One region of the Micromonospora sp. WMMD1102 genome, then DNA from elsewhere that is predicted to be linked to it. Evidence: riboswitches for the same ligand, from Rfam matches in the RefSeq annotation. Region 1 holds a riboswitch; the other holds the start of a gene.
The links. Region 1 has a riboswitch for cobalamin ahead of O7626_RS03750 (ribonucleoside-diphosphate reductase subunit alpha). Riboswitches for the same ligand answer to the same signal wherever they lie in the genome.

Region 1 (3,405 bases):
AGGTTGATCGATCCCAGGTTGCACACGGCGGTCTCGGCGTCGCTGTTCACCTCCAGGATCTCCGTGCACAGGTTGGACAGGTGGATCGTGTTGCCTGGGGAGCCGGTCTGGTTGGAGAGCCGGTTCGAGGCGTCCTTGAACGTCATCCACCCGTTGCCGGTCTGGGCCAGGGTGCGCATCATCCGCCCGTACAGGTCCCGGGCCTTCACCGTCCGGACGGCCTTCTTCTCCGCCGCCCGGTACGCCTCGTCGAACGCCTCCCCGAACAGGTCGGGCAACTCGGGCGCGTCGGACGGGTCGATCAACGACCAGTCGCCGTCCGCCTCCACTCGGCGCATGAACTCGTCCGGGATCCAGTTCGCCAGGTTCAGGTTGTGGGTGCGCCGGGCGTCCTCGCCGGTGTTGTCCCGCAGTTCCAGGAACTCCTCGATGTCCGGGTGCCACGGCTCCAGGTAGACGCAGGCCGCGCCCTTGCGCCGGCCACCCTGGTTGACCGCGGCCACCCCGGCGTCGAGCGTCTTGAGGAACGGGACGATGCCGTTCGACCGCCCGTTGGTGCCCCGGATCAACGCGCCGCGACCACGGACCCGGGACCAGGAGATGCCGATCCCGCCGGAGAACTTCGACAGCTTCGCCACCTGGTGGTACCGCTCGTAGATCGAGTCGAGCTCGTCGCGCGGCGAGTCGACCAGGAAACACGACGACATCTGGGTGTGCCGGGTGCCCGAGTTGAACAGCGTCGGCGAACTCGGCAGGTACGCCAGCGACGACATCAGTCGATAGAAGCCGATCGCCTCACCGGGTGTCTGTGACAGTCCACAGGCGACCCGCAGCAGCCAGTACTGCGGCGTCTCCACCACCAGCCGCGTATCCGGATGCCGCAGCAGATACCTGTCCGCGACCGTACGCAGCCCGAAGTACTCGAACCGCCGATCGCCGTCCGGGTCGACGGCGTCGTCGAGCTTGCGGGCGTTGCGGGCCACGAACGCGGCCGTCTCGTCCCCGATCAACCCCAGACCGTGCGCGTACCGGATGGACTGGCTGAAGCTGGCCACCCCCTGACCGCGAACCTCCTTGTCCACGTACGCGGCCAGCAGCCGCGCGGCCAGCTTCGAGTACTGGGGCTCCTCGCCGATCAGCTCGGCCGCCGTCTGGATCGACAACTTGTCCAACTCGGCCGTGGTCGCCCCGTCGTACAACCCGCTGATCGTCTTGGTCGCCACCCGCAGCGGATCCACCTCGTCCAGGTCGGCGACCCAGCGTTCCACCGCCCTGACGATCTTGTTGACGTCCACCGGCTCGGTGTCGCCGTTACGCTTGCGGACCCGCATCACGTGCCGGCGCTGCTCCGGCACCGCCTGATCCGGCACAACCTGCTCCTGCGTCGCGGCCATGTCCCCCTCCTCACACCTGTCCGGAAGGTCGACGGACGCGCGGAGGGACGCCACCGGGCATCGGCATACCTGCCGACGGTCCGGCTGATGGCGTCGGCCGTCCCGCGCGGCCTTCGACCGCCGCACGCGACGCGTGCGGCGCGCTGGCAGGTCTTCGGACTCGCGGGCGTCGCACTCATCCCTACTGGCCGTCGCTTCCCAGACCCGAGGGTCCAGTGCTTCGTTGACGGCGGTCGTTCCCACTCACCGCTGCGGGGCAGTCCCGGATTCCCACCGGGTTCCCTCTTGCCTCGACCACCATGGATTGACGGTCGAACCAGCTACGGACAACACCATATATGGGCACGACGAAAGGAGGAAACACCAGATGCTGTGTCGGGCGTGTCACGGTGCAGGATTTGCGCCCGACTTCCCCAGCGCGGTGGGAGTCGGGCGCGCGCCATCGGCGACGCGGACGGGTCGGCGGCGGGCCGGTGACCGGTCAGAAGCGGAACCCGACGTGGCCCGGTCGTCCCCTGGCCCTTGACCCGCCGTAGTGGCAGGAACCCCTCGACGATGACCGTCCGCCGACCGAGCGTCGTGCCGGATTCCCACCCCGTCCTGGTCCGAGGCATCGGATGGTGGTGACATGCCTGGCCGGCCACCGGTACGGCGGTCGGCCAGGCGAGCCGGGTCACGGCGGGGAAATCGAGGGTGCCTGGCCGGACCCGAATCGCCAGCCTTCGACGGTGCCCTGGGCGGGGTTGTAGCTGGTGGCGCCGAGGGTGCTGTAGGACCAGGTGCCGCCGGGCGGGGCGTGCCAGTAGGACCAGTAGGCGCTGGCCGGGGGCGTGTTGACGCACGGTTCGGCCGCCGGTAGCGGTCGTCCGTCGATGCGGCAGACGAACGCGAGACCCCAGCGTTGGGTGCCGGTGACGGTGTAGCCGGCGCCTTGCAGGGCAGCCAGGCCGGTGGGCGGGTCGCCGAGGTAGCACGCGGTCTGCACGCCGAGGCCGAAGGCGGTGAAGTCGACGACGACGGTGACCCCGGTGCCGGGGCTGCACGCAGCGGCGTGCGCCGGGCGGGGCGTCGGGTCGGCGGCGACCAGCCCGGCCGCGACGACGATGATGGCGATCAGCGCGGCGAGGTGGCGGCGGATCCGGATGGGCATTGGTGAACCTCCCGTGGTGGTCATCGGTGCGGACACGCCAGGGTCGGGGCGGCCGGACGGGAGCCGGCGGCGGACAGGGTGGCGAAGCCCACCCCCGCCAGTCCGGAGACGGCTTGGGCGGTGGCGCGGGTCGCGGTGCTGGGGTCGTACCCGCCGTCGGTGTAGGCGATCGCGCCCCGGTCCACGGCGGGTGCGGTGCAGGTCTGTTGGAGGCTGGTCAGGTACTGACGGGCGTGCAGCCACGGCACGGCCCGACCGGCAGCGGCGAGCGCCTGCGCGGCCAGTCCGGTGCTGTTGGCGTTGGCCACCCCGTTCGCGGTGAACGACCCGTCGTCGGCCTGTACGGAGACCAGCCATCGAGCCGCCGCCTGGGCGACGAGGGGACGGTCGGCGGCGAGGAGTGCCTGGATCGCCAGTGCGGTGGCGTCCACGTCGCTGACGCAGGTGGCCTGGGCGAATAGCAGGGGGAAGCCGCCGTCGGGGCAGCGGGCGCCGGCCAGGAAGGCCACCGCCGCCGGGGGTGCTTCGCCCGCCCGGTCGAATGCCAGCACCGCGAAGGACTGGCTGAACATGTTGCTGAAGTCGCCGAAGGCGGACCGGTCGGTGAACCTACCGGTTGGTGCCATCAGGGTGTGGAGGCGGGCGATCAGGTCGACACCGCCGAACGCTGCCGGATTCAGGCCGCGGACCTGTACGCCGAGGGCGAGTTTGGCGGTCGCTCCGGCGTACGCCTCGGTGCCGTCGCCGATGTAGCCGGTGGTGACCGCCGGTTGCGCCAACCAGGCGGTGGCGCTGGCGGCGTTCGTGTCGGCGACCTTCGCGGCGGCGAAGGCGAAGATCGCGTCGAGGGTGAGTCCCTGA
Region 2 (3,405 bases), 860 kb from region 1:
CCGTACGCCGAGGTCGTCACCGAGACGGACATCGAGGCGGCGGCGTTGCAGTACGTCCGCAAGATCTCCGGGTTCCGGGCCCCGGCCGCGCACAACGCGGCGGCCTTCGACGCCGCGGTGGCCACGGTGGCCGAGGCGACCCGGACCCTGCTCGACCAGCTCGTGGTGAAGGGCGGCCCCGGCCGACCGACGCCGACCGAGCGGGCCGCAGGCTAACGACCGGGCGACCCGGTCGGCGGTCAGGCGGCGGCGAGGGCCGGGATCACCGAGTCCGGGGTCCAACGCGACCGCTGGCAGGGCGACCAGCCCCGGCAGCGCGGGCTGAGCACGGTGCAGAGCCGCTGCTCGGAGAGGACTTCGCCGTCCTCGTCCTCCCGCACGTCGTGGTGCACCGGTCGTATCGTGCCGTCCGCCGCCACCAGCAGGTGCCGTCCGGCGTCGAGGGTGTCGTCCGGCAGCAGGCAGGCCCGGCCCAGCCGCCGGGCGAACGCCGCGACGGCGCCCACCTCCGGCAGCCCTGCCGGCACCCCGTAGCAGTCGACGGAGGTCGGAAAGTCCCCGCGACGGTGCCAGACGTCGACAAGCAGCGCGCCGGACGGCACCCGAGCCGGGTCGACCCCGCCGAACGGCAGCACCGGTACGTCGAGCGCGTCGGCAAGCGCGCGGCGGATCTCCGAGGCGGCGACGCGCCTCTCCGTCCTCCAGTTCCACAGCTCGATCATTGCCGCCTCCTCGCCGTAATCGTTCGTGGCTGGATGCCGGTCTCACCTCGGGCATCCCCCGTCGGGCCGGATCACCCCTGGTGTCTGGGTGTAACGGCCTCACCCACGATGGTGCCGGGCACACCGGGCCGAGAGCGGCTAAGTTACCGGTCTGTGACCATATCCGCCGAAATAGACGAGCCTTGACTACCTATTGTAGTCGGAGCAGCACCTCGTTCCGGTGCGGCCTCGCCGGTGGCGCTCACCCAGCGTGGCCTGTTCGGCCAGCCCGGTCGGGCACCGGACAGTTCCGGACCGACCATCCTCCGGGCCCGGCTGCTCGCCAACGCTCCGACCTGGATGACGCCGGGGCCGGGTTTCCGGTCCGACTGTCGACCGGGGACACGACTGCTGGGATCCACGACACGCCCGACACACCATCTGGTGTTGCCCATCTCCCATCCCACCCAGATATGGTGTTTCCCGCAGCTGGTTCGGCCGTCCTGACTGGTCGGTCGAGACAACAGGGAACCCGGTGGAAGTCCGGGACTGCCCCGCAGCGGTGAGTGGGAACGACCGCCGTCAACCAAGCACTGGACCAGCCGGTCCGGGAAGCGACGGCCAGTAGGCGACGCCCCGGCGTCCTGCCCACGAGTCCGAAGACCTGCCAGCGCGCCGTACGCCGACCGGTGTGCGGCGGTCGAAGGCCGCGCGGGACGGCCGACGCCGGAGCCGGCCGCGGTTGTTCGCCGCGGGCCGGCGGCGTCCTCCCGCGCGCTCGACGACCTCGGGCGAGGCGTGAGGAGAGGGCCATGACGGTCGCGCACGAGCAGACCGCGGCGCCGGAGCAGGCTGCGGGTGGGCCGGACCAGGATGCAACTGGGCCGGGGCAGGCCGCGGTGCCGGAGCCGGCCGCGGTGCCGGAGCCGGCCGCGGTGCCGGAGCAGCGCCGGCAGGTCATGCGGGTCCGCAAGCGGAACGGCGACCTGGAGTCGGTGGACGTCAACAAGATCGTCCGGGCCGTGGAGCGCTGGGTCGACGACCTGGACGAGGTCGATCCGCTACGGGTGGCGACGAAGACGATAAGCGGGCTGTACGACGGGGCGACCACCGCCGAACTGGACAGGCTCTCGATCCAGACGGCGGCGGAACTCATCGGCACGGAGCCGCAGTACTCGAGACTGGCGGCCCGGTTGCTGGCCGCGTTCGTCGACAAGGAGGTACGCGGTCAGGGGGTGGCCAGCTTCAGCCAGTCCATCCGGTACGCGCACGGTCTGGGCCTGATCGGCGACGACACGGCCGCGTTCGTGGCCCGAAACGCCCGCAAGCTCGACGACGCCGTCGACCCGGACGGTGACCGGCGGTTCGAGTACTTCGGGCTGCGTACCGTCGCCGACCGTTACCTGCTGCGGCATCCGGAGACCCGACTGGTGGTGGAGACGCCGCAGCACTGGCTGTTGCGGGTCGCCTGCGGACTGTCCCGGACGCCGGGCGAGGCGATCGGGTTCTACCGGCTGATGTCGTCGCTGGCCTACCTGCCGAGTTCGCCGACGCTGTTCAACTCCGGCACCCGGCACACCCAGATGTCGTCCTGTTTCCTGGTCGACTCGCCGAGGGACGAGCTGGACTCGATCTACGAGCGTTACCACCAGGTGGCGAAGCTGTCCAAGTTCTCCGGTGGCATCGGCATCTCCTGGTCCCGGGTACGGGGCCGGGGCGCGCTGATCCGGGGCACCAACGGCCGGTCGAACGGGATCGTGCCGTTCCTCAAGACGCTCGACGCGGGTGTGGCGGCGGTGAACCAGGGTGGCCGGCGCAAGGGTGCGGCCTGCGTCTACCTGGAGCCGTGGCATCCGGACGTCGAGGAGTTCCTGGAGCTGCGGGACAACACCGGCGAGGAGGCCCGGCGTACCCACAACCTGAACCTGGCGAACTGGATCCCGGACGAGTTCATGCGTCGGGTCGAGGCCGACGGCGACTGGTCGCTGATCGACCCGTCCGACGCGCCCGAGCTGCCCGACCTGTTCGGGGACACCTTCGACGAGGCGTACCGGGCGGCCGAGAAGAAGGCCGTCCGGACCGTGCGGGCCAGGGAACTGTACGGGCGGATGATGCGCACCCTGGCGCAGACCGGCAACGGGTGGATGACGTTCAAGGACGCCTCGAACCGGCTCTCCAACCAGACCGGCGAGCCGGGCAACACCATCCACCTGTCGAATCTCTGCACCGAGATCCTGGAGGTCAACAGCGACACCGAGACCGCGGTCTGCAACCTCGGCTCGGTCAACCTGGCCGCGCACGTCACCGCCGACGGGGTCGACTGGGCGAAGCTGCGCGACACCGTACGCACGGCGGTGGTGTTCCTGGACCGGGTGATCGACATCAACTACTACCCGGCGGCGCAGGCGGCGGCGTCGAACCCCCGCTGGCGGCCGGTCGGGCTCGGGCTGATGGGCTTGCAGGACGCGTTCTTCACACTTCGGCTGCCGTTCGACTCGGCGCCGGCCCGGGAGCTGTCGACCCGGGTACAGGAGGAGATCTTCCTGACCGCGTTGGAGACCTCGGCCGGGTTGGCCGAGCGGTTCGGTCCGCATCCGGCGTACCCACAGACCCGGGCGGCCCGGGGTGAGCTGCACCCGGACCTGTGCGGCGCGGAGCCGGCCCAGGCGGAGCGGTGGGCCGCGCTGCGGTCGACGATCGCCGC

Region 2: linked by a shared signal. The riboswitch ahead of O7626_RS07535 (ribonucleoside-diphosphate reductase subunit alpha) and the one ahead of O7626_RS03750 (ribonucleoside-diphosphate reductase subunit alpha) in region 1 are both predicted to bind cobalamin.

The regions. Positions count from the first base shown of each region.
Region 1 is NZ_JARUBN010000001.1:788,868-792,272, reverse strand. Features, by position in the region: gene O7626_RS03750 (ribonucleoside-diphosphate reductase subunit alpha) at 1-1,394, opposite strand, end outside; cobalamin riboswitch at 1,522-1,730, opposite strand; gene O7626_RS03745 (hypothetical protein) at 2,068-2,544, opposite strand; gene O7626_RS03740 (peptidase) at 2,565-3,405, opposite strand, start outside.
Region 2 is NZ_JARUBN010000001.1:1,650,451-1,653,855, reverse strand. Features, by position in the region: gene O7626_RS07545 (DUF2277 family protein) at 1-216, shown strand, start outside; gene O7626_RS07540 (hypothetical protein) at 240-722, opposite strand; cobalamin riboswitch at 1,175-1,388, shown strand; gene O7626_RS07535 (ribonucleoside-diphosphate reductase subunit alpha) at 1,661-3,405, shown strand, end outside.